3 regions of the Shewanella sp. MF05960 genome follow, and region 1 is predicted to be linked to each of the others. Evidence: predicted binding sites of a transcription regulator. Region 1 holds the regulator's gene; each other region holds the start of a gene.
The links. Region 1 encodes LexA, which represses DNA repair genes until DNA is damaged. Its sites were predicted from a motif close to TACTGTATNNNNATACAGTA; they were not measured.
Positions count from the first base shown of each region.

Region 2: a site for LexA is predicted at 5,923-5,942, ahead of ACROAE_RS06495 (YebG family protein). Genes of this name have one in related genera too.
Region 3: a site for LexA is predicted at 6,135-6,154, ahead of dinG (ATP-dependent DNA helicase DinG). Genes of this name have one in related genera too.

Region 1 is NZ_JBOZPS010000006.1:176,054-187,302, reverse strand. Features, by position in the region: gene ctaD (cytochrome c oxidase subunit I) at 1-1,017, opposite strand, end outside; gene coxB (cytochrome c oxidase subunit II) at 1,028-3,061, opposite strand; gene ACROAE_RS08245 (cell division inhibitor SulA) at 3,454-3,960, opposite strand; gene lexA (transcriptional repressor LexA) at 3,957-4,571, opposite strand; gene plsB (glycerol-3-phosphate 1-O-acyltransferase PlsB) at 4,836-7,259, shown strand; gene mtr (tryptophan permease) at 7,259-8,515, shown strand; gene ACROAE_RS08225 (VOC family protein) at 8,639-9,418, shown strand; gene ACROAE_RS08220 (hypothetical protein) at 9,519-9,779, shown strand; gene ACROAE_RS08215 (hypothetical protein) at 9,779-10,057, shown strand; gene ACROAE_RS08210 (efflux RND transporter permease subunit) at 10,164-11,249, opposite strand, start outside.
Region 2 is NZ_JBOZPS010000005.1:42,255-53,503, reverse strand. Features, by position in the region: gene pepN (aminopeptidase N) at 1-1,974, opposite strand, end outside; gene prc (carboxy terminal-processing peptidase) at 2,140-4,191, opposite strand; gene proQ (RNA chaperone ProQ) at 4,213-4,833, opposite strand; gene ACROAE_RS06500 (GAF domain-containing protein) at 5,095-5,568, opposite strand; gene ACROAE_RS06495 (YebG family protein) at 5,618-5,911, opposite strand; gene ACROAE_RS06490 (paraquat-inducible protein A) at 6,121-6,750, shown strand; gene ACROAE_RS06485 (paraquat-inducible protein A) at 6,740-7,429, shown strand; gene ACROAE_RS06480 (MlaD family protein) at 7,416-10,058, shown strand; gene ACROAE_RS06475 (nucleoside recognition domain-containing protein) at 10,184-11,249, opposite strand, start outside.
Region 3 is NZ_JBOZPS010000025.1:20,758-32,006, reverse strand. Features, by position in the region: gene ACROAE_RS18815 (class I SAM-dependent methyltransferase) at 1-201, opposite strand, end outside; gene ACROAE_RS18810 (TonB-dependent receptor plug domain-containing protein) at 389-3,010, opposite strand; gene ACROAE_RS18805 (DNA polymerase II) at 3,669-6,053, opposite strand; gene dinG (ATP-dependent DNA helicase DinG) at 6,185-8,260, shown strand; gene ACROAE_RS18795 (TSUP family transporter) at 8,269-9,042, shown strand; gene ACROAE_RS18790 (primosomal replication protein) at 9,039-9,701, shown strand; gene ACROAE_RS18785 (DUF2057 domain-containing protein) at 9,711-10,421, shown strand; gene ACROAE_RS18780 (histone deacetylase family protein) at 10,422-11,249, shown strand, end outside.

The sequences.
Region 1 (11,249 bases):
AAACACTTTCACCCCAGTTGGTACGGCAATGAGCATGGTGCAGTACATAAAGAACAGTTCGGCAAACACCGGCATACCCGTGGTAAACATATGGTGTGCCCAAACCAAAAACGACAGAACAGCAATACTTGCGGTTGCATACACCATGGAGGAATATCCAAACAATGGCTTGCGACTGAAGGTTGGGACAATCGCCGAAATAATACCAAAAGACGGTAAAATCATGATGTACACTTCAGGGTGACCAAAGAACCAGAAGATATGCTGGAACATTACTGGGTCGCCGCCACCTGCTGCATCAAAAAAGCTAGTGCCAAAAAACTTGTCGGTTAGTACCATCGTTACCGCACCGGCAAGTACCGGCATTACTGCAATCAATAAAAATGCGGTAATTAACCAGGTCCATACAAATAGCGGTAACTTCATCCATGTCATGCCAGGCGCGCGCATATTCACAATGGTGACCACTACGTTAATCGCACCCATAATTGAGCTTATCCCCATAATATGGATGGAAAAAACAAACAATGCAGTAGAGTCTGGACTGTAAGTCGTCGATAACGGTGCGTAGAATGTCCAGCCGAAATTAGGCCCGCCGCCTTCCATAAATAACGAACCCAGCAACATGGTGAAAGCAAAAGGTAAAATCCAAAAACTCCAGTTATTCATGCGCGGCAGCGCCATATCTGGCGCGCCGATCATCATAGGTATTAGCCAGTTTGCTAACCCGGTAAAGGCTGGCATTACCGCGCCAAACACCATAATCAGACCATGAACTGTGGTCATTTGATTAAAAAAGTTTGGTTCAACTAGCTGTAAACCCGGTTGGAAGAGTTCTGCGCGGATGACCATTGCCATTGCGCCACCCGTTAAAAACATGATGAAACTAAACCATAAATACAAAGATCCAATGTCTTTATGATTGGTGGTCAGTATCCAGCGCATTAGCCCTTTAGGGGCACCGTGATGATGCTCATCATGCGCAGTGCCGATTGTATCGTGCGTTGTTGTGCTCATTGGTTTTCCCCTACTGTCCATGACTAGCGACATCGGCAGGTTGAACTGCCTCGCCAGAATTATTGCCCCACGCATTGCGCTCATACGTAATCACCGCAGCCATTTTTTGTGGGCTGAGCTGACTACTGAATGCCTGCATTGCCGTGCCGGGTTTGCCATGCATCACTATTTCGATATGCCCGCTTACTGGCCCTGTTATTACTGGGCTGCCAATCAGTGAGGGGAATGCGCCTGGTATTCCTGTGCCAGTAGGTTGGTGACACGCTGCACACGTAGCGGCATAGACTTGTTCACCTTCAGCCATAAGCTGTTCCATGGTGAGTGTGGGTGATGCTTCTGGTGTGACGACTTTGCCAACGGCTTCGGCTGCTTGATTAGCCGCATCGGTTACCGCGTCTGCAACAGTATCAACGACAGCGGTAGCTGTATCTATTGCTTGTGCTGCGGGCTTTGGTGAAGCTGCACTGTTACTAGAAAAATTACCCACATCCGCAGCTTGAACAGCATCACCTGAGTTATTTCCCCATGCATTACGCTCATAAGTAATCACAGCGGCAATTTGCTGTAGGCTAAGTTGAGCACTGAAAGCCTGCATTGCTGTGCCTGGTTTGCCGTGCATAACCATCTCGATATGCCCGCTTACTGGTCCAGTTATTATTGGGCTGCCAATGAGTGAGGGGAATGCGCCAGGTATGCCTGCGCCAGTAGGTTGGTGACACGCTGCACACGTAGCGACATAGACTTGTTCACCTTCAGCCATAAGCTGTTCCATGGTGAGTACAGATAAATCTTCTGGCGCCACGGCTTTTGCAACGGCTTCAGCAGCTTGGTTGACTGTTTCGGCTAGCGTATCAGCAGTATTATCAACCATAGCTGTTGCTGTGTTGGCTTTTGCTGCCGCTGCATTAGGTGCTGCGGTACCATTACTTGAAAATTTACCTACGTCTGCTGCTTGCACTGCATCGCCACTGTTATTACCCCATGTATTGCGCTCATAGGTTATGACTGCGGCAATTTCTTGAGCAGATAGCTGCTTAGCAAAGGCTTGCATCGCTGTGCCGGGCTTACCGTTGATCACAATATTAAGGTGATCTTCAACAGGGCCTTTAATAATCGGACTACCGATTAACGATGGAAATACGCCAGGAAGACCCGCGCCATTGGGTTGGTGACAGGCTGCGCAGCGAGCAAGGTACACTTGTTCACCTTGTTTGCTTAAATCGGCAAGAGATAAGGTTTGCGACATCGAGGCCGCAGCTGCTGCGGCTTCGGTTTTAGCCATTTGCTTTTGCTCAATCAGCCAATTATCAAAATCTGCTTCAGAAAGCGCATTGACCACTATGGGCATAAAACCATGATCTTTTCCGCAAAGTTCAGCACATTGACCACGGTAGATCCCTGGTTTATCAATACGCGTCCAGGCTTCGTTAATAAAACCGGGATTAGCATCTTTTTTAACGGCAAATGCCGGTACCCACCAAGAATGGATTACATCATCTGAGGTCATTAAAAAACGCACTTTGCGATTAATCGGTAATACCAGAGGCTTATCTACCTCGAGTAGATAGTTTTCACCTTTGGTTTGATCACCATCAATTTGTTCTCTTGGAGTTGAGAGTGTGCTGTAAAATTCTATGTCTTTATCGAAATAGCTGTAGTGCCATTTCCATTGCGACCCCGTAATTTTTATGGTCAGATCCGCATCGCTGGAGTCTTCCATTGCAATCAGGGTTTTAGTAGCAGGAATTGCCATAGCAATTAAGATGATAAACGGAATGACTGTCCAGGCTATTTCCACTTTAGTACTTTCGTGAAAATTGGCCGCGACAGCGCCTTTAGATTTGCGGTGATAGATCATTGAGTAAATCATGATCCCAAACACCACTAGCCCAATAGCACAACAGATATATAAAATGGTCATGTGGAGGTCGTAAACCTTACCACTGATATCTGTCACGCCTTGAGTCATGTTGAGGGGCATTTCTGCAGCCCCAAGCGGAAGTGCTATCAGCACAACCAATAAACAATACCACCATTGCTTCACAAGACTTCTCCTCTGCTAATTGCAAATAGCAACTACAAAGAAGAGTCACACAGTAAGTCTCTGCTCTATGCAAACTCTTCGGTTCCCAAAAAAGTTTGATGACCTCAAAGTAACTTGGTGGTTGTAAACTGGCAGTTTACGCTTTTATTGTTAGCTGAACACCACACTTGTACCTACGACTGAACTAATCAAATTGTATTGACGTATTCCCATCGATGGCGGTGTTATCTGCCAAATTACGTCAAATAAAAGATAAAAAATGTTTCATCCTTGTTAACAACATTACTTGTAGATTAAACATTGATCAAGATCACTTTGTTCGCTAATTGGCTGAAAAAAGGTAAAAAAAAGCCCTGAATTGGATGCAGGGCTTGGTGTTGAAGGGTTCGTACTTAATGAAATGCTGAAAAATTACTTGTTGCAGAAGGCATTGTTGGATTAACGATTTGATGTTTTTCAGGTAAGTGAGTATTCACATCTTCAATTACCACACCTAAAGCGCGTGCACTTTTGGCGACAATTTCTAAACGGCGACTGTCACGAGCATCTAATGAACTCGTCCAGGTAATCACAGCGCTTGAAGTGCCACTGGTTAATGCTTTTTCCATTGCCCATAACGTTTCAACTTCATCTTTAGTGTGTACTAGTAAGATTCGGTCCATTCTTACACCAGCACTTGCCAGCATGTGCTTATAACCAATATGCGGAGGACTAATGAGCACTATCCAGCGTCCTTGTCGGCTTAAGGTTGCTAACTGGCTGCACAGTTGCCCTAACTCAGACTCACCTTGAGTGACGGTTTGTAATGTTTGAATGGTTTGGTTGCCATACAATTCTGCTTCTGTTGAATCTGCCCATAAACCTGGGTGGCGCGGGGCAGTGCCCATTAGTTTGTTCATAACCAATCTCCATTACGGATAACGCCAACGGCAAGCCCTTCAATGGTGAGGCTTTGGCAACTTAAGTCTACTTTAATCGGGGTGTATGCTTCGTTTTCGGCATGTAGATAGACAACATTGCCTTTTTTCTCGAAACGTTTCACCGTGACGTCATCTTCAACGCGGGCCACAACTACTTGGCCATTACGTGCTTGCTGCATTTTATGAACGGCAAGTAAATCGCCCTCTAAAATGCCAATGTCTTTCATGCTGTCGCCACGTACTCGCAGTAAAAAATCGGCTGCGGGTTTAAACATGTTTGGGTCGACTTGATAATATTGCTCTACATGCTCTTGCGCTAAAATGGGTTCACCAGCAGCGACTTGGCCAATCAGCGGCAATCCTGTTTCTTGTTGTTCTTCATGAGGTAAGCGGATACCTCTTGAAGTGCCAGGCATGATCTCGATAAAGCCTTTTTTGGCGAGTGCTTTTAAATGCTCTTCGGCAGCATTTGCACTTTTAAAGCCAAGACGGTTCGCAATTTCAGCACGAGTCGGTGGCATACCTGTTTCGGCGATATTGTTTTTAATTAAGTCTAAAATTTCTGCTTGGCGCGGCGTTAACGGTCTCATGATGATTCCTGTCTTTTTATACAGTGACTGTCATTATATACAGTGTTTTTGTTCGCGCAAGTATTAACCAACCGTTTTTTGTTTTTTGTTACGGCATTGTTGCCTATCAGTATGTTTTATATCAGTTTCATTCTATATTTTAATTGAGTTGTTCAGTTAGGGACTGTTCACAAAGTAAAGATAAAACAGCCAGATAGTGTATCAAGGGTGGTTTCTGGTATCCTATGCAGCAATATTACAGTGGCTTATATTGCGAAAGTAACTATGTCAAAACCAAATTCAATATTTTTACGTGCATTAAAATGGGTACAGAAATCGATGGTTCAAACCATTGTTGTCCCGCATGACCCTTTTGATGATCTTAATTTAGATCCAAATAAACCATTGGTTTATGTCATGAAAACAGAGTCAATCAGTGATGCCGCTGCGCTAAGCGAAATCACTGAGGGCTTTGGAATGCCGAGTCCATATGACCCACTCATCGTTGATGGCTTAAAAGTGCCACGTATTGTGTGTTTGGAGGGGCGTAAGCCACTCTTTGGTAAACGCGAAAGTGGTGAAAAGTTTATCGATAGCTTCACCAGTTTATTGGCGCTTCATCGTCAACGTCCGGATTTGGATATTCAACTCGTTCCCGTGAGTTTGTACTGGGGGCGCACGCCTGGTAAAGAAGACGACAGTATGAAGGCGGCAGTGCTTGAGCGTGAAAGCCCAACGTGGTTACGCAAATGGCTAATGATTTTGTTTCTTGGTAGACATAACTTTGTCCAGTTCTCTAATGCATTATCTTTACGCTATATGGCAGATGAGCATGGATTTGATAAAAGTATTGCCCACAAATTAACCCGTGTAGCTCGAGTGCATTTCAGTCGTCAACGTAAAGTGATGACGGGCCCGCAGTTGCCCAACAGACAAATGTTTTTTGCTTCGTTGCTTAAGTCGGATTCAATCAAAAAAGCGATTGAAGAAGAAGCCATTAACAAGAAAGTATCACCTGAAAAAGCCCGTGAAACAGCTGTTGAATATTTAGATGAAATTGCCACGGACTATTCAGACAGTTTAATCCGTATCGCTGAGCGCTTCCTTACTTGGCTGTGGAACAAGCTATACAGTGGTATCAATATCAAAGGCGCTGAACAAATCCGCCAATTACACCATGATGGTCATGAAATTGTGTATGTGCCGTGTCATCGCAGCCATATGGATTACTTACTACTGTCGTATATTTTGTATTATCAGGGCATGGTGCCACCGCATATCGCTGCGGGAATTAACCTAAACTTTTGGCCAGCAGGCCCGATGTTCCGTCGTGGTGGCGCGTTCTTTATCCGCCGTAGCTTTAACGGCAACAAGCTATACACTGCTGTGTTTCGTGAGTATTTAGACCAACTGTTTGCTAAAGGTTATTCGGTTGAATACTTCACTGAAGGTGGCCGTTCTCGTACCGGACGTTTACTTGCCCCTAAAACAGGCATGTTAGCCATGACTATCAATAGTGTATTGCGCGGCATTGAGCGACCTGTAACGCTTGTGCCTGTGTACTTAGGTTATGACCATGTGATGGAAGTCGCCACTTATCACAAAGAGTTAAGCGGCAAGAAAAAGCAAAAAGAGTCAGTGTGGCAAGTGTTTGGTGCCATTCGTAAATTAGGTAATTTTGGCCAAGGTTATGTGAATTTTGGTGAGCCGATTAATCTACAAAACTTTTTAAATCAACAAGCTCCAGATTGGCGTGAAGAAGTGGCCAAAGACCCAGAGCAAAAACCGACTTGGTTTACGCCATCAGTTAACTTATTGGCTAACCGTGTGATGACTAATATTAACGGCGCTGCCGCTGCGAGTTCAGTGACATTAACCAGTTTAGTCTTGCTAGCTTCTGAGCGAAATGCATTAGAGCGCAGCTTGTTAGAACGTCAGTTAGATTTGTATTTAGCGATGCTGAAAACGGTACCTTATACAAATTATGCTTCTGTTGCAGAAGGTAATGGTAAATCGATTGTTGATCATTGTTTATCACTGAATAAGTTTGTCAGCACGAAAGATGCCATTGGTGAAATTATTTCTGTTGATGAAAAAATTGCTATCACCATGAGCTACTACCGCAACAATATCATTCACGTCATGGCGATTCCGTCGTTAATTGCCAGTTGTTTAGTGCAATATGATATTTGTGACCGCGAAAAAATTCATGCCGTCGTGATGGATTTTTATCCGTTGCTAAAAGCTGAATTATTTATGGGTATTGACGATGTGCCACAGCATATCGACAGCCTTTTGGACTTTATGGTTGAACAAGGCTTACTCAGTGGCGAAGCACATTTTGAAGTCACGCCTCGGTACACTGCGCAATTATTATTGTTAGCAGAAACTATCAGCGAAACGTTACAGCGTTATGCCATTATCTTTAACTTGTTAGCGATAAAGCCTGACTTAGAACGCTCAGAGCTTGAAACTGATAGTCACTTATTAGCACAGCGTTTAGGTGCATTGCATGGCATCACAGCGCCAGAGTTTTATGACAAAAAACTCTATAACACCTTAAGCGTTAAGCTAAAAGAACTGGGCTATTTATGCAGTGTTGAGCATCGGTCTGAAGTGATTAGAATTCGCGATTATGCAAACCAGTTATTGAGCTCATCAGTAAGACAAACCATTGTTGATAGTGTGCACGCGGAGCATGGACATTAATGGCCAACCATATGAATGCTGCAAAGCACCGTCCGCAAGGGAAGTCTCTATTGGGCGGTGCGATGATTATTGCGGGCACCACGGTGGGGGCTGGCATGTTTTCATTGCCAGTTGTGGGTGCCGGAATGTGGTTTGGTTATTCAATTGCCATGCTATTAGGTGTCTGGTTTTGCATGTTAATGTCGGGGTTATTGCTGCTAGAAGCTAACTTGCATTTTGAGCCTGGGGCCAGTTTCGATACGCTAACCCGAGAAACATTAGGTCAATTTTGGCGAGTCATTAACGGCGTATCCATTGCGTTTGTCTTGTACATTTTGACCTATGCTTATATTAGTGGTGGCAGCTCTATTGTTAATCATAGCTTGTCGGCACTTGGCGTAACCTTACCTCAAAGTGTTGCCGGTTTAGTGTTTGCGGCAGTGTTAGCGTTCATCGTATTGATTAGCACTAAAGCGGTTGATCGTATTACCACCATTATTCTCGGCGGTATGGTGATTACCTTCTTTTTAGCAATAGGTAATTTATTGATTGAAATCGACACCACTAAGTTAGTGTCACCAGACGGTGAAAGCCGTTATTTGCCGTATTTATTTGCTGCCATTCCCTTTGGCTTAGCCAGTTTTGGCTACCACGGCAATGTACCGAGTTTAGTTAAATACTATGGTAAAGATGCTAATACCATTGTCAAAGCGATAGTCGTAGGCACTAGCATCGCCCTCATTATCTATGTGTGTTGGCTTATCGCGACCATGGGTAATATTCCGCGTAGCCAATTTGCTGATGTGATTGCCAAGGGTGGCAACATTGGGGTGCTGGTTGAGGCTTTATCGGGTGCGATGGCAAGTCAGTGGCTTAACAATATGCTGACGTTATTTGCCAATTTAGCCGTAGCGTCATCGTTTTTAGGGGTGACTTTAGGTTTGTTCGATTATCTTGCCGATTTATTTGGCTTTGATGACTCGCGTTCAGGTCGTGTTAAAACCGCTGCAGTGACTTTTATTCCACCAACGATTTTGGGCTTATTATTTCCTAATGGTTTTATTATTGCCATTGGTTTTGCCGCATTAGCCGCAACCGTGTGGGCTGTGATAGTGCCAGCCCTGTTAGCATATAAAGTGCGTCAACTGTATCCAAACTCTACTGGCTTTAAAGTCCCAGGCGGTACACCGCTGATTGCTGTCGTTGTGCTGTTTGGTATGATTACCGCAACCTGTCACTTACTGGCCATGGCCGATATTCTACCGGTATTTAAATAAGCTGATTTGCACAGTGCATTTTAAAAAAAGCCTTCGTTTGAAGGCTTTTTGCTTTTTGGGTGATATCAACTTAACTTATAACTATTACCTATCAGTAATTGTGACTTCGACAGGACAACAATAATGAAAGTACAACAATATCAACAAGGGCAACCATGCTGGATTGAGCTGGCTACGCACGATTGGGATGCGGGTAAAGCGTTTTATCAAGCATTATTTGGTTGGGGAGCTGATGATATGCCAATGCCTGAAGGGCATTACACAATGTTGCAAATTGAGGGTGACGATATTGGCGCAATGTACCCAATGCCAGAAGATATGTTGGCGTTGCCCACTCACTGGACGGTCTACTTTGCCGTTGATGATGTCAATGTTAGCGCTGAATTAGTTAAACAAGCTGGCGGACAAGTGATAGCTGGGCCACATTCGGTTGGGGACGCAGGCCACATGGCATTATGCACCGACCTTGAAGGTAGCCGTTTTGCACTGTGGCAAGGGCAAGATCATATAGGCATAAAACGGGCACAAGAAGCTAATACCTTATGCTGGGTTGAGTTAGCCTGTCGTGACACCGCAGCCGCTAAAACATTTTATAGTAAGGTGTTAGGCTATCAAACCAAACTTGCAGATATGGCCGATTTTGAATACACCGAATGGTATGTGGGTGAGCAAGCTGTTGGCGGCATGATGGAAATGACGGCAGAATGGGGCGATGCGCCAGCGCATTGGATGAACTATTTTGCAGTTGATGATTGCGATGCCGCGCTCGCTAAAGCAAAAAGTTTGGGTGCGACCGTGTGCGTATCCGCTACCGACATCCCTAATGTGGGACGTTTTTCGGTACTCAATGATCCGCAAGGCGGGTTTTTCTCGATTATTTCGCTATTGGACCCAGCAGCATAAACATTTAGCATCTTGTATTTACGTCATTATTTGAACTCAAATTAACAATCGATGTCTGAATAATTAGTGTTACACAAGGAGTACACCCAAGGATGAATTTATGACTCAAGAAACAACACAAACAGCATTAGCACGAATTAACCGCAGTATGCTAATGGTGGCCATTATCGATTTTCCCGGTACGTTATTGTTTGGTTTAGGGCTTTACGGAATATTTGCCGGCTTTGACGAAGGCTTTTTACCTATGCTATCTCATCCAATGATCATTAATGCAATGTTGGTTATTGGTGGCGCGATTATGGCGTGGGGAATGTTTAAGATGATGAGTTTAGCGCGTGAAAAACAAAGGATCACTCAATAATGAAAAAGCAGCTTGTTCAATCGACCCTCTTATCGAGCCTGATATTGTCTAGTTTACTTGTCTTAACGGCTTGTAGCGGCACGTCGCCAAACCGTTTAGGCAATGCTGGCAATGCCGACGATAATAAAAATGATACAGATTACATGATACTCAATCTGCCTATGGCGATTTTAGCCAGTGATCCATGCAAACACGGTCATCCTGATGATATCGCTGCATGTAAGAAGAAGAAACAAGATGAAGCGGATCAACTTAATGAGTCACTTAAGCGGAATTAATCTCAGCTTAACTTAGAATGTTGATGTGATAGTAAAAAATCCCAAACAATGTATTGTTTGGGATTTTTGCTTTATAGCGTCAATATGAACGTATTACTGCCAATGATTATGCAGGCAACCGTCGACCGTAAATGAGTAAGTAAATCGCCGGTATCACAAATAGCGATAATAGCGGCGCGGTGACCATACCGCCCACCATAGGTGCGGCAATTTTTTGCATCACTTCATTGCCTGAACCACTGCCCCACATGATGGGTAATAAGCCAAAAAAGATGGTGGCAACCGTCATGGCTTTAGGGCGTATGCGCATTACCGCTCCTTCGATAAGCGCAGCCGTTAAGTCGGCTTTAGTTTGATAGCGGTCTTCTCGTTTGTAAGCGGCAATGCTATTGTTGAGGTACACCTGCATCACCACCCCAAACTCAGCGGCCACACCAGCCAGTGCTATCATGCCAACCGATACCGCCACTGAGAAATTAAACTCGAGCGAGTAAAGTAACCATGCGCTGCCCACCAGTGAAAATGGCAAACTGAGCATAATCACCAGAGCCTGAATGGTTGAGTTAAAGGTCATCATCAATAAGATAAAAATCACCGCAATCATCAGCGGGATCACCAGTGTCATTTTAGCTTCAACCCGTTGCATGTATTCATATTGGCCCGCAAAGCTGTAGCTGTAACGCGCAGGTAAGCTAATTTGTTCATCGAGTGCGGTTTGAGCCTGGGTAATATACTCACCAATTGAAATATCTTTTAAGTCGACAAACACCCATGAAATAAGGCGGCCATTCTCACTGGCAAGCATCGGCGCGCCGTCGCTAATGGTCAGTTCAGCTAGGTAACTTAAGGGTAGGTATTTACCGGTTTTAGTGAGCACTGGCAGATCTTTTAGCTTTTCAATGTTGTCGCGTAACTCCCTTGGGTAACGAATATTAATTGGGTAGCGTTCCTGACCTTGAATCGATTCGCCCACCGTCATGCCGCCAATGGCAATTTGCACCACATCTTGAATGTCTTTGAGTGTCATGCCGTAGCGAGCGGCATTTTTCAAGTTAGGAGTAATATCAATATAACGACCTCCACTGCTGCGCTGTGCAAATGCCGATAAGGTGCCCGGTAATTGGCTTACTACTGCTTCTATTTCACTGCCTATTCGCTGTAACTCCTCAACATTTGAGCCTGATATTTTGAT
Region 2 (11,249 bases), on a different contig from region 1:
TGCATCATCGATATTAGCCAGCTCGCGATAGCGTACTAATAATTCATCTTCACATGCGGTGGCTAACTCTTCGACGACAAATTCTCTGGCTTTTGCAAGGGCGTCTAAATCAACAGTATCAACTTGTTCTATTAGCGCTGAAGCAGATGGGATAGATAAGATTTCAGCTACAAGCGCTTGATCAATATTAACATCTAAAATAATACCCCTAAATGCTTCGATAACTCGACTGTCGACGGTCATCACTTGCTGCTGTTGCAACTGGGCAATGTTAGCCCAAATCGTTTGACTGACTAATTGCACCGATGCTTCCCAACGCGCAACTTCACTTGTTGCATAGCGCATTAAATGCACTAGCTTTTCAATGGTAAAGTCATAAACTAATTTAACAGGGGCTGAGAAATCCTGTAACAAAGAAGGTGTTGGTGCAGAGCTTATTTCATCGAACACAAATGTTTGAATGGATTTAGTGACATCCAATACTTTATTAACTAACGAGTTCCCTGCACTGTCTAACAACTCAATACTAAATGGGATGTGTAACGTTTGACCTTTTACCCCTTTAGAGACAACCTGTTGAGCAACCGTTAAATGATATTCACCTTTATCAGCATCAAACTTATCGGTTACCGTCACCACAGGTGTACCCGCTTGACTATACCAACGTCTAAATAGGGTTAAGTCTTTACCGCTGGCATCTTGCATAGCATTGACAAAATCATCGCAAGTGACAGCTTGACCATCATGGCGCTCAAAATAACACTTCATTCCAGCTTGAAAGCCCTCTTCGCCTAGAATGGTGTGCATCATACGGATCACTTCAGCACCTTTGTCATATACCGTTACAGTATAAAAGTTGTTCATTTCGATGACACTTTCTGGACGAATAGGGTGCGACATTGGTCCTGCATCTTCAGCAAACTGTTGGTTTTTCATGACACGAATCGCTTGAATACGGTTCACTGCGCGTGAACCAACATCTGAACTGAATTCTTGGTCACGAAATACCGTTAAACCTTCTTTTAAGCTTAATTGAAACCAGTCGCGGCAAGTGACGCGGTTACCCGTCCAATTGTGAAAATATTCATGACCCACAACCGACTCAATACCGTGATAGTCATCATCCGTGGCACTGGCTGTGTCGGCAAGGACGTATTTAGTGTTAAACACATTCAAACCTTTATTTTCCATCGCGCCCATATTGAAGAAATCAACAGCAACAATCATATAAATGTCTAAGTCATATTCTAAGCCAAAGCGTGTTTCATCCCACTTCATCGATTTTTTTAATGATGCCATTGCATGATCAGCTTTGTGCAAATTACCTTTATCAACAAAAACTTGAAGTTTAACTTCGCGCTCTGATTGCGTAGTAAAGCTGTCATTTAATACATCAAAATCGCCCGCGACAAGGGCAAACAAGTAACTCGGTTTCGGAAATGGATCATGCCATTTAACAAAATGACGTCCAGAGCGCGGCATTTCGCCTTTGTCGACCAAATTACCGTTACTTAATAAAAAAGGAAACGCTGATTTATCGGCCTCAATACGAACGGTATAAATGGCTAGCACGTCAGGGCGATCTAAAAAGTAGGTAATGCGGCGGAAACCTTCAGCTTCACATTGAGTGCAATAAGCGCCATCAGACATGTACAAACCTTCAAGGCTTGAGTTTGCTTCAGGATCTAACAAGGTAATCACTTCTAGCTCAAACTCAGCTTGATCTGTGGTAATAAATAACTGGTTATCATGCTGGCGATAATTTGCAGCCACACCGTTCAATTTAACCGAGCTTAATGATATTTGCTCACCTTCTAATACCAACTCGTGTTGGTGATCACCATTACGGATCACTTTACTTGTCGCTGTCACTTTGGTGTTTTTGCCATCTAAAATGACATTAAGATCAACATGGGTAATGGTGAATACTGGCTTGGCATAATTTTTTAGGTGTTTTTCTTGTGCTTGGCTCATACAGGATCCTTTTCGAACAAACTCATTGATGTCGCAGTGCTTATCGTACCGTTAAACAAATATAACCAGGCAGTTACACCGTTCGTTAAATTCGGTAAAACATATCGATATTAATTTTATTAAGAAAAAACGCGCCTAAGCGCGTTTTTGTCATTACGTTGTGACTTATTTAGTACTAGCGTTAGCCAGTTTTTCTGCATCAGCCATATCTAATGTGATATATGCCGTTTCATCCAAAAATGCATCAGGTAACTTACTGTCATCCGTTGTTTCAATGTCATCAAGCGATTTAACTACTGGCAAACCTTGATGAGTACGACGAGCATTCTCACGGTCTAAAGCGCGTTTATCATCAGACTCACGTGAAGCAATACGCTCACTCTCAACCAGTGAAATCGTTTTGTCATCATGATGCTTTTTAAACTCGTTAATATCTTCATAGATATAACTAAACTCTGTATCTGTACTAATACGTGCTTTATGCTTCACGTCTAAGTTACTGATTAAGTTTGGTGTAATATTACCTAGTGTGCTGTATTGCGCTACGGGTACTTTGTCCCATGGCAATGCATTTTTCTCTTCAGACTCACCATATTCACCTGGCTCTAGAGCACTAGGGAAACGAACGTCTGGCGTTACACCTTTTAACTGAGTACTGCCGCCATTAATACGGTAAAATTTAGCGATGGTATACTGTACATGGCCGATTGGCTTTTCGTACATATCATAAATTCTGCCTAAGCTTTTGTGCTGCTGGACTGTGCCTTTACCAAACGTTGACTCCCCTACAATAAGGGCTCTATCGTAATCTTGTAACGCCGCAGCAAAAATTTCAGAGGCTGAAGCACTGTAACGATCAACCATCACAGTCAACGGGCCGTTATATGCACTCTTACCATCGTTATCTCGGTTTTGATTGACACCGCCATTAGCATCACGGATCTGAACAACCGGCCCCATATCAATGAATAAACCGGTTAATAACGTGGCCTCAGTGAGGGCTCCACCGCCATTACCACGAAGGTCAATAATGATGCCTTCAACGTTGTCTTGTTCAAGTTTGGTAATTTCTTTGGCAACATCTTGCGATAAATTCATGTAAAAACCAGGAATTTGGATCACACCGACCTTGCGATTGGCATATTGGCCGTCTTTTGGTTCAACCACTTTAGAGGTTGCCGCTCGATCTTCTAAACGTATTTTGTCGCGTGTAATGGTGACTTCAAAAGGTTTAGCATTTGCGCCACCCTTTTTAGGTAAAATCTGTAATACAACTTCACTGCCCTTTGGGCCTTTAATCAAGTCGACTACATCATCTAAACGCCAGCCAATAACATCAACAATATCTTTATCTTTTTGACCGACACCGACAATTTTATCTTCAGGAGATAATTTTTCACTGTTTGCTGCAGGGCCGCCAGCGACAAGACTTTTGATGACGGTGTAGTCGTCATCCATTTGCAGCACTGCACCGATACCTTCAAGGCTTAAGTTCATTTCCATTTGGAAACGTTCAGCATTGCGAGGCGATAAATAGCTGGTGTGGGGTTCAACACTGCGAGCAAACGCATTCATCACACTTTGAAACACGTCTTCGCTTTGTGTTTGGCTTAAGCGTTTAATCGCATTGTTGTAGCGTTTTTCTAACACTTCAACAATTTCAGGCCATGTTTTACCGGTTAACTTTAGATTTAACGCATCGTACTTAACGCGTTGACGCCATAATTCATTAACTTCAGCGTCATCTTTTGGCCAAGCCGCTTCTTCGCGATCAAACTCATAGGCATCGCCTGCTTTGGTAAAATCAAACTCTTTATCTAAAAGTGTTAATGCATAAGCGAAACGTTCATAACGACGTTTTTGCACCAAATCATACATGGTGAATGCAGGGCTTATATCACCCGAAGCCACCATATTATCAAATTGATTTTTGTATTGGTCAAAACTAGCGATATCTTCTGCTGTGAGCACATTACGACGATAGTCAAGTTGCTCGAGAAAACGTCCGTAAATTTGTTCAGAAAAAGCATCGTCAAGATTAAAACGATGGTAGTGCGAGCGAGTAAATAAAGTCGTTACTCGCTTGCTAGCCACTTTGTGTTGTGGCTCTTGTGCTAGCTTGGGTAACTCGCTGATTTGAATCGTTGGTGATATTGCCCACGCCGAAAAGCCGACAAATAAGCTGGCAATCGACACGGCCAAGGTAAGTTTTCGCATCAACAAGTACTCCTTAAATTTCTATAATAGTATGTGCTCTACACGTACTTTGATGGTCAAGCCAGTGTCTAACTGAACATGCACATCTTCTTTGTTAATATCAGTTACTACACCAGGAACCGGTGTCGCGCCTAACTTAACATTCACTCGTTGCTTTTGTTTTAACTCTTCAAGCTTTGCAGGCTCAAGTTTAACAACAGGCGCAGCGACAGGTGCTGGACGTTCTTTTTTCACTGGAGCACGTTTAGGTGCGGCTTTCTTCACTGGCTTCTTTGGGGCATTTTTAGGTGCTTGAGCTTGACGCTTAGCTTTAGCCTTTTCTTGGCTTTCTTTTAGCGTCGCCTGAGCATGGTCAATATGCTCTTGCTCTAACTCACCACATTCACTGCCATCTAAATCGATACGCTTTGCACCGGTTTTAACACCTTTTAGGTAGCGCCAGCTACTTGTGTAACGACGAAGAGCAACACGTAATTGTGTTTTACTGACTTTAGAATCATCAGCTAACCGTTCAGCCAAATCTTGAAACAAACCAATCTTTAATGGCTTAGTTTCACCTTCAGCAATAAAGCATAAAGGAAAGGTTTCATATAAATACGCTAAAATTGCGTTGGTGTCGGTCAACTTGTCTGTTGATTCCATTTTTACTTCCACGTTAATAAAGGGACTGGTTCAGCGGCATTAATTGCCATGCAGTCGTTCATCTTTCGCCAAGCTTCATCGTTAAAGCTCAACGTACAAATTATCACTATCCGCCTGTTTGCTAAAGTCATTGAAACAAACCTTAACAATTTAACCGAATTGACTATCAGCTTAAATCATCGCTAACAATGAAATCCAGTACAAATGCGTGCAGCTGCGTATTATAAAGCCCGCCGCAGCGAATGCGACCATGATTTAGTCTTATTTGTTCGCTATTTGAGCAAATAGGCAAGATTCGAAACTTTTTACCATCATTTCTAGGCCAATTTGATCATCTTCATCGAAACGATTCAATAATGGGCTGTCGATGTCTAGAACGGCCACAACCTCTTCGCCGCGGCGAACCGGGATGACAATTTCTGAATTACTCGCCGAATCGCACGCAATATGACCATCAAATTGATGCACATCTGCAACACGCTGGGTTTCATTTAAAGCCGCTGCGGTTCCGCATACGCCCTTACCCATCGCAATTCGAGTACAAGCCACTTTACCTTGAAACGGGCCTAATACTAATTGGTCAGCACGCTTAATGTAAAATCCCGCCCAATTAAGGTCTGTTAAATTATCATTAAGTAATGCTGAAAAGTTAGCCATGCCCGCAATTAAATCGTCTTCGCCTTCTAACAATGCTTGGGCTTGGCGGTTTAATGTTTGGTAAAATTCGGTTTTCATTCTTGTTCCTTAACTCTGGCGCTCATGCTCACTATGGGCATTAACGTCGTTATTCCGCTGATGTATTTTTTGCAGACGCTTTTTTTACTTTTGCTGCAGGAGGGGTTTTAACCTGTACTGTGCCTTTTAGCAAGTTAGAAAGCTCATCTTTATTGTTTGCTAGATAAAATGCGAGTTGTTCGCACTTATTTTCATCAAGCCCTAAATCTGCTTGCGTTAAAAAAGGAAGTAGGTTATCGGCAATATCAAGCATCTTATCGTAGGCGTCAGCCTCCTTTTTCGATGTGAATGTCATCTTTTCCACCCCTTCTCTGACCACGACAAATTGGGTAATCACTGCCATGATATTATCCTCACTGTTTTTATATACAGTACATAGAATCTCATACTATTAACTTATGATGCAAGTGTTCTGATTATTCTGATATTATCAGGCAATGCAGATAGATTGTGTGCTGTATTTTATCAGCCGTCATTTGAGTCAAAAAGATGACCTAGCAAGTGTTTGCTTCATTTATAACACCGTGTATGACTATGGATTAAAAACTTTTGATGCATGAACTAGATGACCACGATTCCATCATCTTATGCCGGTCTTGTGATCTGGCAGTCACAAAGCGTGCATTGCCTTCAAGTGCAAGGGCTATTTGCCCGCGTTGCGATACGGTATTATATGACTCACCTTATTGCTCTATTAATGGCATGCTAGCTTTATGCCTTGCTGCATTGTTTATCTTTATCCCCGCGAATTTATTACCAGTATTGGAAATTCACTTTTTAGGCAGTATCCGCACCACCACAGTAATAGAAGCCGCCATTGCCGTATGGACACAAGGATATTGGGTGGTGGGATTAGCCGTATTAGTCGCCGCTGTGATTGCGCCTGCAGTGTTAATTTTATCAATTTTAACGCAAGTTATTATCGTAAAGTTAAAACTACAGCGATCTTTTTGGCAACGCATTTATACTACATTACTCAAAAATCAGGGGTTAATTGCACAAATGACCATGCTTGAAATTTATGTCATCAGTTTTTTAGTGTCAGCATTTCAATTATCCGATTTTTCAGATGTGTATTTTGGTATGGGCACGTTTAGCTTTACCATGTTATTTGTCATTATTTTATTTTTACAACGAGAATATAATCTTGAACACATGTGGAGTTATGTCGATGAACATTGATCAATCATCAACATCTGAGCAGCCCGTTGAGGTCGTTACACAGCAGGGGGTAACTGCACCTACACATCTACAAGGTAATCAGTTAGGGTTATGTTTATGCTCCGTGTGTAAAAAGCTCAATGTCACGAGCAATAGCCATTGCCGTCGCTGTTTTAGTCCGTTATCGACACGTAATTACGCCAGCGTACAACAAAGTTGGGCGTTGCTTGTTACCGCCACTATTTTATTAGTGCTAGCCAATATCTACCCTATTACGCTGTTAACAAACCGTGGAGTTGTGACCAATGACACCATCTTTAGCGGCATAAGCCATCTCGTCCAAACAGGCATGTTTCCGATTGCTATTATTGTGTTTACGGCCAGTATTTTAGTGCCCTGGTTAAAAATATTTGGCCTGGCGACATACTTAGCCGCTATTAGCTTTAACTTACCTATTTCAAAAAGAAAATTAATGGTTGGTTTTCATATTATTGAATGGATTGGCCGTTGGTCGATGCTCGACTTATTTGTTATTTCATTAACCGTTGCACTCGTTAATATGGGGCAATTACTTGATGCTAAACCTGCGCCTGCAGCGACGGCTTTTGCGTTAGTTATTTTACTAACACAACTGGCCGCTAAAGTGCTTGATACTCGTTTACTCTGGGACCGCTTGGAAAAAAAACATGACACAAATTGAATCACCTAAAGTTGTGAAGAAAAAATTATTCTCGCCAATCTGGTTATTGCCCGTGGTCGCGTTAATTTTAGGCGCCTGGCTTGGCGTTAAAAGCATCAAAGAGTCTGGCATTGAAATTGTAATCCATTTCCCGAGTGCAGCAGGCATCGACATTGGTAAAACCTTAGTGAAATACCAAGGGTTAACTGTGGGTAAAGTGTCTGATATCGGGATCGATGACGATTTGAAAGGTGTTAACGTTAAAGTTGTGATGGACTACCGTGCTGATCCATTTTTAAATCAAAATACTTTGTTTTGGCTTGTAAAACCTAAAGCAAGCATTACCGGTGTTGAAGGCTTAGATACCTTATTTTCAGGTAATTATATTGCTATTCAACCTGGTGATGGCCGCTCGGCTACAGAGTTTGAAGCTCAGCGCGAAGCGCCGGCAATTTTACCGGGTAGCGAAGGTATTATGATTGAGCTAAAAGCCCCAAAACTCGGCTCTATTGATGTGGGTTCACCGGTGTTCTTCCGCCAAGTGCCTGTGGGTAGTGTGGTCAGTTACCGCCTTGACGGTAATAAACAAATTATCATTAGTGCATTTGTACAAGAGCAATACACTCACTTAGTGCACAAAGACTCCCGCTTTTGGAATGTGTCTGGATTAAAGATTGATGCATCACTGGCAGGCATTAAAGTTAACACTGAGAGTATTGCTTCCATTTTAGCCGGTGGTATCAGTTTCGACAGTGGCTCAGAAACAATTAAGGCGAAGAACGGCGATACTTACCCATTATTTCAAGATGAACAAACCGCTATAGGTGGTGTTATGTTCACACTATTGACTGCTGATGCTGAAGATATTAGCGAAGGGACTGCCATCGTATACCGGGGCATCACTGTCGGTAATGTTGACAAAAAACAACTGACAAAAAACGGAGTAGAATTATCCGTTCGTGTTGATCATCACTATAAAGAACTCATTACCCCTGATAGCCGTTTTTGGTTAAGCGGAGCTGAGCTGTCGCTTAAAGGCATGAAAAATGTTGGCCGATTAATCACGGGGAGTGTCATTAGTGTATTACCGGGTACTCAACCGCAAACAGAAACAATGCAATTCACCCTTGCCTCACAAGCCCCTGACCTACTCAGTGCTGATAAACTGGCTTTAACTGTCGTGGCTTCCACTCACACAGGGGTGAGCAATGGCGCGCAAATACGTTATAAGCAATTGCCCATCGGCCAAGTGGTTAGCGTTAACTTAAGTGATGACTTTACAAGCGTTGAATATCAAATCGAGATTCTGCCTGAATTTAAGAATCTCGTCACTCAAGGCAGCTTTTTTGTGCCAGAAAGTGCATTGGCCATCAATGCCTCCCTTGATGGAGTTAATGTAACGACGCGAGACTTAACCACTATGTTAGAAGGCGCTATTAGCCTTGTTCCTGCTAAAAGTAAGGCTTTGGTTGAAGCAAACAGCACCTTAGCGTTACATGAGTCTTTAGCAACCGCGCAATCTTTATACGCGCAACAACAAATGACCCAGTTAACCTTAAACAGTATTGATGGTGCTGATTTAGTGGAAGGCTCGCCTATTTATTACAAAAAGATGCAAATTGGGGCCGTTGCTAAAATCAATTGGCAGGCTAAAACAGATAAATTCAATATCGATATTAACATCGACAAAAAGTTTGCACCGCTAATCAAAGCCAATACGGTGTTTTGGCGAAACAATGCCGTATCCATCAATGCAAGTCTTGCTGGTGTGAATATAGATGTAGCGCCACTTAAAGGTGCTATTAATGGCGGTATAACCCTTGGGCATTTAGACGGTAATACTGCAAGCGAAACCAAGACGAATTTACGCTTATACGATAACCAGTCTTTAGCGTTAATGCAGGCCAAAGTGATTGACCTCACCTTACCTGTCAGCGCGAAAGTGACACCCAAAGCGGCGATACGATACCAAGGCCATCAAATAGGTGAAATATCACACGTTAAACTTGACCCAAGCTTAACAATACTTAATGCCAAAGCTTATCTTTATGGTGATTATGCGGCTCATTTTAGTCGCGTAGACAGTGAGTTTTTTATTGTAGAGCCGCAAATATCACTTGCGGGTATCAACGCACCTGAAACCCTACTCACTGGTCCTTATATCGGGGTAATCCCAGGAAAAGAAACGTTAACCACTGATGTATTCACGGCTAAAAACCATGCTCGCTTAGATGCAAACGTACCAACTGATGCTGTGAGATTTCAGCTAGTCGATACGCAATTAGGTTCAATTAAAGTGGGCACACCTCTGTTTTTCCGTGGCATTAATGTCGGGCAGATTGATGGATATCAATTAGCGGATAGCGGTGTTGATATTACGTTATTTGCACATGTGAACGCCCAATACGCTCATCTTGTCAATAAAAGCAGTCAATTTTGGGATGCCTCTGGGATCAAATTAGATGTTGGCTTATTTTCGGGTGCACAACTAGAAACTCAATCACTTGAAACGATTCTAGCTGGCGGGATAGCCATTGCGACACGAGATGTCACTACTGATTCAAACACCTTGTCTGTCAATGACCGTATCCTCTTGCAACATAACATGCTTGAAGAATGGGCCGAGTGGCAACCGACGCAAACCAAATGATAAGTTTAGTTTGATATAAATGACAAAAAGGCCGATATCACTATCGGCCTTTTTATTTAATCGTTATTAGTAATTTAATCATTATTACTTATTAGCAATTTGTAAATTACTTACTATCGCGTTAATTAACCATAAAACCAATAACACACACCGATTGCCGCACTAATACCGGCCATATCCGCAGCAAGGCCACAACTGAGCGCATGACGTCCATTACGAATACCGGCAGAACCAAAGTATACCGCTAACACATAAAATGTGGTTTCCGTGCTTCCTTGTAAAATGGCCGCCAAACGCCCCGCAAAAGAATCAACGCCATGATGGTCCATGGTTTCTAACATCATTGCCCGCGCACCAGAACCACTAAACGGTTTCATAAACGCGGTGGGCATAGCATCAATAAAGCGTGTATCCCAGCCTAAACCACTCACCACGGATGCTAACATCTGTAGCGCATAATCTAATGCGCCAGAAGCCCTCAATACGCCAATGGCCAGTAACATTGCGATAAGGTATGGAATTAAGGTTATCGCCTGATTAAAGCCTTGTTTTGCTCCCTCGACAAACTCATCGTAAACGGCAATTTTTCGATAACCCGCCGCAAGGATAAAACTGAATATCAAGATGAGCAAAATACCATTGCCAAGCACCATCGACATTTGACCTATGGCATCTGCAGACAAGGTCACTAAATAAGCGATACCAGCCATTAATGAGCCGATAATAAGCCCTGCATACGCTAAAATAACACTGTTAAACAGTGAGATTTTTTGCACAATGGCAACGACTAATAATCCCACTATTGTTGATGCACTCGTTGCCAATAGGATTGGTAAAAACACATCTGCAGGGTTGGCCGCCCCTTGCTGGGCACGATATAAAAAAACGGTAACAGGTACCAATGTCACCGAAGACGTATTTAACACCAAAAACAAAATCTGCGCATTTGTCGCGACCGTTTTAACCGGATTTAAACTCTGTAAATCGTGCATCGCTTTTAAGCCTAAAGGCGTTGCTGCGTTGTCTAATCCTAAAATATTCGCAGTTAAATTCATGCTAATACTGCCATACGCCACGTGGCCACGAGGCACTTCTGGCATGAGTTTAGACAGCAATGGCTCAAATACACGTGCAAATAGCCCGACGACTCCGGCCTTTTCGCCAACCTGCATTAAGCCCATCCATAAAGCC
Region 3 (11,249 bases), on a different contig from region 1:
GCTAGCCCTTAGTGATTCTCTTAATAATAAAGGAACTGAACCGTTACCTGTGCCGACATCTACCGCTATAAAATCAGTTTGCAAGATAGAAAAGGTATTCTCCCAAACGGACTGTAATATACCTTCATAATTACTAGATAATGAATCACCAAATGATGTTGTATGCCCTTGCCGCCAATACTCAGTCCAATGTTGAGTCACACTAAATTTTCCTTATAAAAGTTTCTATTATAATTTTTAGGATAAATATCATCGATATGTGATATATCAATCAAAAAAGTTCATTCTGATTAAAGTTTTGCATATTAGTTTTACTTTTTTAACCTAAAAAAAACACTGATTAATAAAATTAACCAGTGTTTTTATTATCTAACAATATTGATTAAGATTAGAAGTTCCATTCACCTGCTAGTGTATAAGAACGACCAATATGTCCTGAACTATATAGGGCATCATAACCATTACCGTATTGACCATTACTATCAAATACTGGATCTTCATCAGTGATGTTACGAGCACCTAGGGTATATTTACCATAAGCACCTGCATCATATGAGTAAGTCAAGTTATGGGTCATAAAGCTATCATTAGAACCATTAGTAGACAATGAACCAGTTAAGTTACCGCTACTGTCAGAGGTAGGCGTTTCATAGCTACTTGTAGAAGGAATATAATCAATGTTCCAAGCAAGTGAGTGATCATTCATCATCCACGTTGTTGTAAACTGAGTTTTATATTCTGGCTGTAGTGAGAAACCACCTTGATCTTGCACTGGTCCACCAACATACGAATCAGAATTATATTCAAAGAAATAGTTGGTACTAGAATTAAATCTAATATCACCGATAGAAGATGTTTCTAATAAATACGTTACGTTTACATTAGTACCAGTAACTTCCAAACCAGGACCATTAATAGTCGAAGTTCTAAATATAGGTTGACTAGCTCCATCAGTTGTACGATCAACAGTAATCTTAGCTGCATCTGGGTTAGCAGAGCCTAATAATTCCATCATGACAATATCTTGAATTGGTACAAAACGAATAGCATTATCAATTTTAACGTTATAGAAATCAGCGGTTACACTAAGTCCTTCTACACCACTCCAAACTACGCCGAAGTTAATTGTTTTAGATGTTTCAGCATCTAACTCAGCGTTTGCTTGACGAGTAGTATCGTATTGTAATTCAGGGCAGTCACCATCCGCGATACCTTGAGATCGGCAGTAAACATAGTCATTGGCATAGTCAGCAGCAAAGCTATCTGCTTGAGAAAGAGTTTCCAATGCAGGTGCACGGAACCCTTCACCGTATGATGCTCTTAACATCAAGTCATCTATCGGCTTGTAAGTCAATGAAACTTTAGGCGCTAAATTGGTACCAAAATCTGAATAGTCATCATAACGTGCAGCAATACCCAGTTCTAATTCATCCGTTAGTGGGAATACACCTTCATAGAATACAGCCCATGTATCACGGTCTCTACCAGATGAATTACCGGCTGAGCCCCCAACTAAACCGACCTCAGATTGTGCATCAACTGTAGATGAATATTTAATGTTTGCAGCTTCAGCCCCAACATAATGACCAATCGCACCACCAGGTAACTCACCACCATCAAAACTCACACCTACATAATATTGGTCTAGGGTATAGTCATCCTGTTGTAGTGTTGTTGTCTTCATATTGTCAACACCGTCACCTAACGGGATATCCAAATACAAGTTTGTATATAAGCCTGCATAGCTTAAATAATATTCACCGACTGATTTATTATTAGTGTTACTGTGATGATAAAAAGTTTCCCATACGGCAGTTTCACCAAAGTCACCTTCTAATCCAACCATATAATCTTGTGTCAAATCAGTAACATTACCATCACGGTTACCAAGCTGATACCAACGAAAACGTCCGTCAGTAGTATCATCATATGGATTATGTAATGAATTTGCAGGGATATCATCCCACCCAGCTGCTGCTGGAGCATAACGACCAAATGACTTGTTTTGCGTAATCATTGCACGAGACTTCATACGAAGATCATCAGTTATTTCATAGTTAGCGTTAACAAATATAGATTGACGATCAGTTGAAGCTTGGTTAGCTGACACACCAGAGTATGCAAAACCACAATATTGGTTAGCTCCAGATTCTAAAACACCAACAAAACCATCAACAGTATTGGCTAGATTTTCACACTCAGGCGAAGCCTCCCAAAGACCTGTATAAGGGTTTTTGATACTTGCTCCATAAGAACTGATACCTACTGAAGAATTATAGTCTAAAATACCATTACCATCAGCGTCTTCAGCAAAAGGAGCTGTATATGGACGGTCACGATCAAAAATAGGCTCTTGAACTTGTTTTTCAAAAGAGAATGTAATGTTGCCTTTATCACTACTGATACCTGTAGTGACAGAGAAATCATGTCCATCACCACCTTCATCATCAGGACGGGCGACACGACCAGTAATATTCAGACCTTCAAAATTCTTTTTAGTAATAATGTTTACTACACCAGCGATTGCATCTGAGCCGTAAACCGCTGAACCACCATCTTTAAGAATTTCAATTCTTTCTACAATAGACATTGGTATTTGGTTAATGTTGATAGCTGCGCCTGAAAGTGTTGGTGAAGCAGCTAGGCGAACACCATCTAACAAAACTAGTGTTCTTGAAGAACCTAAACCTAGTAAGTTAACACTAGCTTGAGATTGAGCACTACTACCTGAAGAAGGAACTAAAGAACCAAAACTATTGAATGTAGAAGAACGCAAGGCATCTGCAACACTATAGCGTCCCATGTCATTAAAGTCTTTAGCGTTAATTACTTCAACAGGTGATGCATTTTCGATATCAACTCTACGAATTCGAGAACCTGTAATTTCAATTCGCTCTACTTTTGCACCATCTTCTTCTGCTGCAATAACAGCAGGTACACTTAACGCTGCCGCTGCAGCACCACCGATCAGTGCTAAACGCACCGATTTAGCTAGAATATTCTTATGCATTGTCTATCTCCCTGGACTTTTATATCTTTCTTATAATACTAACTACCTTTTTAGGTGTTAGTTCTATGAGGGGATGTAACAAAAATCATCACAACCACTCATTTACGTATGCAATAAAATCACATTTGATACAACTAATCAACAATTGAAGTACCGTAAGCGCAAAAGTTAATCAAATGTGATCTCCATTCCTGTTAACTAAAATGGACACTAAAAAATAAAAACATTTAAAAGCATAGGTTTATAGAACTTTTGTTTTATTTTGATAAATTAGGGAACTTAAAAATAAAAAACTTAACATCCTGTTTTGCAGACTGATTTTTTATGCTAGGGCTGATTTTCTAATGGTGTTGCAAGCAATGAAAATTTAACATTTATAACAATAGGGTTTGTCGATAAGTTGTTAACAATTACATTTAAGATACAAAACAAAGGAGATTGAGGTACTTTTTCGGTCGGTATTTAGGTGAATAATTGACCTTGATGATGGTTTGTTCGACTCAATATAAGTATAGATAATGCTGCGGTATTGATTTTGCATATTTACATATAGAGTATGCATGTCGCTTTGGGGTAAACATAAAATCGCACAATGTTTGCGATAGGAAAGTGTGACGAGGGTACAATGCCATATTACCAGTTTCGACATTATTAAGTTTTAAATTAGCGAGAGTTGATCATTGACTAGCGCATCAAATCGTTGCCCACACAACTGTAAAATAGGTTCAGCAATCGGCTGTATTTGTTTACTAATGTAATATTCGTAATCAATATTATTGGGTTCTGCTTCGACAGGTTGAGCGCCTGTTGTCGTCATCCAATACCTGATTTGATGCCCTCTCCTTGTTGCTTTAGATGTACCCTGTATTTGTGCCAATTGTTTTGCCGCTTTGACATGGGGAGATGATTTTGCAGTGTAGTCTTCAGCATGACGACGTAAACGTTTTTTAAAGATGAGCTCAGAGTCTCTTTCACCTTTTTTTAGCGCGTCTAACTCTTGACGAAGGTAATCGATAACATCCTCACCGTTGAAAAACATCTCGTATAAGTCAAATTGCATCTTACGGGCGATAGGGCTCCAATCACTTCTCACCTGCTCCATGCCTTTGAACGTCAATTTAAGCTTACTGTCCGCCCCTAATGAAGCACCGACATAGCGTTTTTTACTGCCTTCATCAGACCCTCTTAACGTCGGCATAATGAATTGATCAAAGTGAGTTTCAAATTCTAACTCTAGAAAACTGTCTAATTGATATTCAGTCTCACACCAATCACGCCAGCGTGTTGTTATGCTGGTTGCGAGTTGCAACCCCAAGGCATTAATGTCTTTAATCCCATGATTTTCGCCAAGCCAAACAAAAGTGGAGTCGGTATCGCCATAGATAACTTGATAACCTGATTCTTCTATCCATTGCTTGGTCAATTTCATAATTTGATGACCGCGCATGGTAATTGAACTGGCTAACTTCGCATCATGGAATACACACCCTTTTGAGCCTAATACACCGTATAAAGAGTTCATGATAATTTTTATCGCTTGCGATAACGGCGCATTTTTTTCTATTTTTGCCATTTCTCTTTGCGCTGCTAGGCTGGCAACTAAACCAGGTAAAATTGCGTTATCTCGCGCAAAATGTGCACCTAAATAACCTGGCACGGTTGAAGTATTATCACCTTGTTCGGCCAAGCGTAAGCCTTCCACTAATCCTTTGGGGTCAATTAAAAAAGTCCGAATTATTGATGGGTACAAACTTTTAAAATCTAAAACTAATACGTCTTTGTAATGACCAGGGACAGATGACATGACATAACCGCCGGGGCTTTCAAGGCCTTGACTGGCAGGATGTGCTGGAGCAACAAATCCATTGCGATGTAAGTGAGGTAAATATAAATGATAAAATGCCGCAATCGAGGCACCGACACGGCCAAACTCTAAACCTGTCAATTTTGCTCGTTCAATCGCAAAGTCAATCAACTGGGTTTTTTCAAAAATATCCCACACTAAACGGCTGTCGGTGATGTTATAAAATGCCAGTGCATTTTTATCGGTGTGAAATAACGTGGTAATTTCTTGGCCGCGATTCTCGACATGTTCAATAGCCTTACCTTCATCGAGCAGATTTCTTGATACAAACTCTAATGAAAAACTATCAAATTGATAAAATGCCGCTTTTAACCAATCAATGCCGTCAAGCACCACGCGCCCGGGTAACGAGAGTGTTTCGGGCCTAAATTTATCCGCGACCTTCCAGCTTAATTCTGTGCCACCTCTGCCTATTAATAATGGGATATGATGTACAATGCAGCGACGATATAATAAAGCTAAATCAAAAGTGACCACTGCCCAACCAATAATAATGTCAGGGTCGTATTGCTCAAACCAGGCAATCAGATGACGGATAAGTTCGACCTCATCGTTTACCCACACAATAAAATCATGGCTATCATTTTGCGGTTCGCCAACCATAAACACACATTGGTATTGCTCGCCATATAACCCAACTGAATAGAGTTCGCCATCAAAGCTGCATTCAAAATCTAACGATATTACTGATAAACTAATCTCAACATCGGTTGGTTCAGCTACGGGTTTTCGAGCCCGTTCCAGTGACATTAAAGGCAATAAGGTATCGTGATTTGTACTGTGATACTCCCCCACACATTCAATATCAAGGGCAATAAAGCGCTCGATTAAATAACGCTGCTCGGGTCTAATATCGACTTCAAATAGCGTAATGCCGACATCATTAGCCACCCTAGTCAGCCCTTTTAATTGGCTGTTAGATTTTAAATACAGCGCACAGACGGGTTCATGCGCAAAACTGGTTAACCCAATAGACTCTGCCTTGAGCGTAAAATCGACTTTGTGAGTTAACACATCCAAATCTTGCTGACGACAAAAACAAATCACCTCACTGTGATGCAACTCAACTAAAATTGGCCCATTTGCGGTTTTTAAATAATATTGCAACACCAGCTGACCCTGACGATATATCGCATGGCGAGTCAATACTCTGCCCTTCACTCGCGGCAATGCAGATATGCTTTGACGAGCATGGGTAGAATGTTTTAATTGCGGCTGTAAATGTTTCAATGTTATTTATTACTTCGTAGCATGCTAATTCACTGTTATTATGTACAGCATAATTCAGACCACGCAGAAATCATACTTCTATGCTACCGGATACGATAAAAAGTCAAATTCGCACCATTTATAAAGAAATTGCTAATGCTATGCCGCAATTTCGTTCTCGTCGCGAACAAAACTACATGGTAGCTGAAATCTCAAAAACCTTAGCGGGAGAGTATGACAAAGATCGGCGGATTATTGTGGTTGAAGCAGGTACCGGGATTGGTAAGTCACTGTCGTATATTCTTGGCACCATTCCATTAGCATTAGCCAGTAAGAAAAAGGTCTGTATTGCCACTGCAACGGTTGCATTACAAGAACAGTTACTCCACAAAGATTTGCCGTTTTTTTTACAACAATCTGGCGTTGACTTTAAATTTGGTCTAGTTAAAGGTCGGCAACGTTACGTGTGCTTGGCCAAACTTGAAGCCATGATAGGCAATCAAGACAGCTCACAAATGGCCATGTGGCAAACAAAGCCAGATCAAAGCCAAATAAACGAACTGCAAAAACTGCATCAAGATTTCCATCAAAAACGTTGGAACGGTGAAATTGACACCCTGCAACATCCCATCCCAGACTTTTTATGGCAGCAAATATGTTGTGACAAGCACAGTTGTCATCGACAAGTATCAGCACATCACAACTGTCCATTTCATAAAGCACGTGAAGATGTTGATACCTGGGATGTGCTTATTGCTAACCACAGTTTGCTTTTTGCTGACTTAGAATTAGGTGGTGGAGTTATTTTACCTGATCCAGAAGACATGTTTTATGTTATCGATGAGGCACACCATTTACCGATTGTGGCAAGAGATTTCTCCAGCGCACAAGCCACGTTACGCGGGGCTTGTGATTGGTTAGAAAAAGCATCTAAAACCTGCTCTAAGCTGCAAAATCAGCTTAAAACAAATAACATTATTGCTCCTGTGCAAGCCATGCTTGATCACACAACCGATTTAACCAACTTATTAACTCAAGTCGCGCATTATTGCGATACCCAACCTCAATTATTTGCCAACCCAGAAAGCCGACTGCGCTTTGAGCACGGGCAATTACCACAAGCGCTATTAATTCAGGCAGAAAACTTAGCCACGGCTTCTGGCGCTGCTGTTAAACAGTTTAATAAAGTGGTGTCGGTGCTAAGTGAGGCAATAAAAGACGGTGAAGTGCCTAAGCATCAATCTGAAGGGTTATTGTCTGAAACAGGCTTTATTTTACAACGCTTAGATAATTTGCATAAGCTGTGGAAAATGATGGCCAAAGAAGACAGTAAAAAAGGCGCACCAATGGCACGCTGGGCAGAGTTAATCACCGGAAAGCAGCAGGATTACTTATTTTGCTCATCGCCAATCGAAGTCGGTTTTATGCTCGAGTCTATGCTATGGCAAAAAGCGGCTGGCGTTGTATTGTGCAGTGCAACATTACGAGCACTAAACAACTTTAACCATTTTGCTCATCAAGTCGGATTAGGCATTAATGATGGCACTCGATTTTTAGCCTTGTTGTCGCCCTTTGATTACGAAAATAACGCCACGCTGTTTATTCCACAAATGGTTACAGAACCTACCGATGATAACTATACGGCCGAGATTGCTGAGCACATTGTTGCATTAGTGGATGGCGAAATGGCCACACTCGTATTATTTGCATCTTACTGGCAAATGGAAAAAGTGGTCGATTTGGTCGAGGGCAAAATAGCCAAAGATCAGTTATTTGTTCAAGGTGAAATTCCAAGACAACAAATTTTAGAAAAGCATAAGCAGCGTTGTGACGATGGTTTACCCAGTATTATATTCGGCACTGGCAGTTTCTCCGAAGGTCTGGATTTACCGGGCGACTATTTAACCAACCTAATTATTACTAAACTGCCTTTTGCTGTACCAACATCACCGGTAGAACAAGCCCATGCGGAATACGTGAAAGTAAAAGGTGGTAATCCCTTTTTACAGCTGACAATTCCTGACGCATCGCGTAAATTAGTCCAAAGTTGTGGTCGCTTGCTGCGTAAAGAGCAAGATTACGGACGAGTGACTATTTTAGACCGCCGCTTAGTAACCAAACGTTATGGCAAATCATTGATTGATGCCCTTCCCCCTTTTAGACGTGTTATTGAATAGGTATTGAGTTGGATTTATTATTAGACCCTAGCCATTGGGCAGTATTAGCGGTCATCGGAATTATTGCAGGTTTTATTGATGCCATAGTGGGTGGTGGTGGTTTATTGTCGATACCAGCATTGCTAACAGTAGGCATTCCACCTCATTTAGCCTTAGGCACTAATAAGTTAGCGGCATGTTTTGGCTCGTTAACCTCAAGTTTTACCTTCTATAAACAGCAATTATTTAACCCTGCATTATGGAAAGCCAGTTGTTTTGCCACCCTTATAGGCTCTGTCTCAGGATGTATTCTGGTTTTCCTCATTGACCCTACTTGGCTAGACAAAATCTTGCCGCTATTAATTATCGGCATTGCCATTTATACCTTATTCAGTCCCAAAGCCATGGGTGATAACAATGTCAGCCTCCCCATTGAACGTTCGTCTACTGGCAAACAAATCTCGCAAGGTTTTATACTCGGCAGTTATGATGGCTTTGCCGGGCCGGGTATTGGCGCATTTTGGACAGTGTCATCAGTATCAATTCACAAACTCCCTTTGTTGCACAGCTGTGGCTTAGCAAGGGTGATGACCTCTGTGAGTAATGTTACTGCGTTAATTATATTTGCCTCTATGGGACAAGTGCAGTGGATGCTAGGGTTATGGATGGGTGTTTGCATGATGGCCGGCTCTTATATTGGCGCACGAAGCGCAATTCGATTTGGCATTCCTTTTATTAAACCTATTTTTATCGTTATGGTATTGTCGATAGCCATTCACCTAACTTGGAGTGCTTGGGGATGAATACCCAACAACTGGTTTTAATGTTAAAGCAGCAACTGACTCAACTTGAGCAAGATGCCCTAATGCATGACCAAAATTTAGCACCCAACCAGCGACAAACCTTGCAACAAACCGAACGATTTAACAGCCAACTTTTCGCTCAACAAGGTGGTTTGCTGAGCCCATGTATTTCACAACTTCGCCAAGACATTCAAAAACTAGAAAAACAATTATTACTTAAGCTGAGTGGTCCTGTTATTCAACTCAGTTGTGATCGCATACAAGACCGCTTTATCGCGCTAAAAAGAGCCTTGCTCACCACCGACATTAATTTAAAAGCCGAAGCACAACGTAAAGCCAGTAATCGGGCGCGTTATGCAAAAAAACAACAGCAAGCGGTGCAAGACAGTGGATTTGGTTGGATAGCCAGTAATGTGATGCAAAACAGTCATCAACTATATGCCGAACTGAACAAACATCTCAACTGGGCGAAAAAAATTGAGCAAAAAATACAACAAATGGAAGCAAATCTTGAATTCTGTCATAGTGATGACAAAATTCAATTGCAAAATGACATACTTTTGATGCATCGTCGCTTAGGAAAATGTAAACAAGCAACAAGTTATATTGAAGAGCGCATTCAATTATTTGAACGACCTCGCCAAAGTTACCCTCGTTAAGGAGCAACAATGAAATCTGTATTCACCACTAGTGCGCTGTTAGCATTTTTAACTTCATCATCAGTATTTGCAGCTAATTTAACTATTCCCATGTCTTTTGAATATTTAGCTCTTGATGGCGAAGCAATTGAAACAAGTATGTTTAAACATCAATCCGACTTAACATTAGCCAATGGCACCCATAAAATCGCTATCCGCTATCATGATGTGGTCGATGACTCGTTCAGTGACAGTCAATCATTTGTAAAATCCACACCGTTCATTGTTACGCTAACGGTAGATGGTGATTATCAATACAGCCTAAAACCGGCTAATGGTGATGTCATCAAAAAGCCAAAAGCCTTTGCTAAAGCGCCACAAGTCGAAGTGAGCCGTCAAGATAACGGCTCTGTCTCTTATAGTGTTGAGCAAACCAATTTTGCTGAAGAGACCTTTATCACTAACTTGTTTAAAACCAATAAACAACAAGACTTTGAGAGCTTGTCTGCCTCAGCGACGGGAGATGGCAAAACGGTTGTCACACAGGCACCGGTGCAATCAGACATTGCTGTTGCAACCAATATGGCACCCGTGGCGGCTGTAACGTCAGTAACAACCAAAGTACCCGCTGGCAAAGCAACAACCCCAGCACAAGCTGAGCAAATGTTGCAGTATTGGTGGTTACAAGCCGATGAAAAAACCCGCAAAGAGTTTATGGGTTGGGCCATTAAGCAACTTTAAATGTTAACAGCCATTCCCTTTGTGTATCACGCCAGCTATTCTCGGCTGGCGTTACCTCACACCCATCGATTTCCAACCACAAAATATCAACTGCTATATGAATATGCACTTGAGCAACAATTACTGCTTGAGTCAGCAATGCATACTCCTGCCCCCATCAACATCGAAACACTTTACACTGTGCATTGCCCGCAATATGTTAATCAATTCACCAACGGATTGCTCGAGCATAAAGCGCAACGACGTATTGGGTTTCCCTGGAGCGAACATCTTGTCACCCGCACCTTACATGCCGTCAATGGCACAGTATTGTGCAGCCAATTAGCATTAGAATATGGTTTTGCGGTGCATTTAACCGGCGGATATCATCATGCTCATTATGATTTTGGCAGCGGGTTTTGTGTCTTTAACGATTTAGTTCTTGCGGCAAAATCAGCCATCGACAGCGGTAAAGCAGATAAAGTACTGATATTTGATTGCGACGTACATCAAGGTGATGGCACAGCGACATTAGCTCAGCAGTATCCCAATATTATTAGCTGTTCAATCCACTGCGCGCAAAACTTCCCCTCACGCAAGCAACATTCAGATCATGATATTGATTTAAACAAAGGCTGCAGCGACCAAGAATATATTGAGCACATTCAACAAATACTGCCTTTCCTTATTCGGATGCATCAGCCTGATCTTATTATTTATGATGCCGGGGTAGATATTCATCAAGACGATGATTTAGGATACTTCAATATTTCGACCCAAGGTATATTAGCAAGAGATACCCAAGTGATATCAATAGCCAAAAGCCACAACATCCCCCTTGCAGCTGTG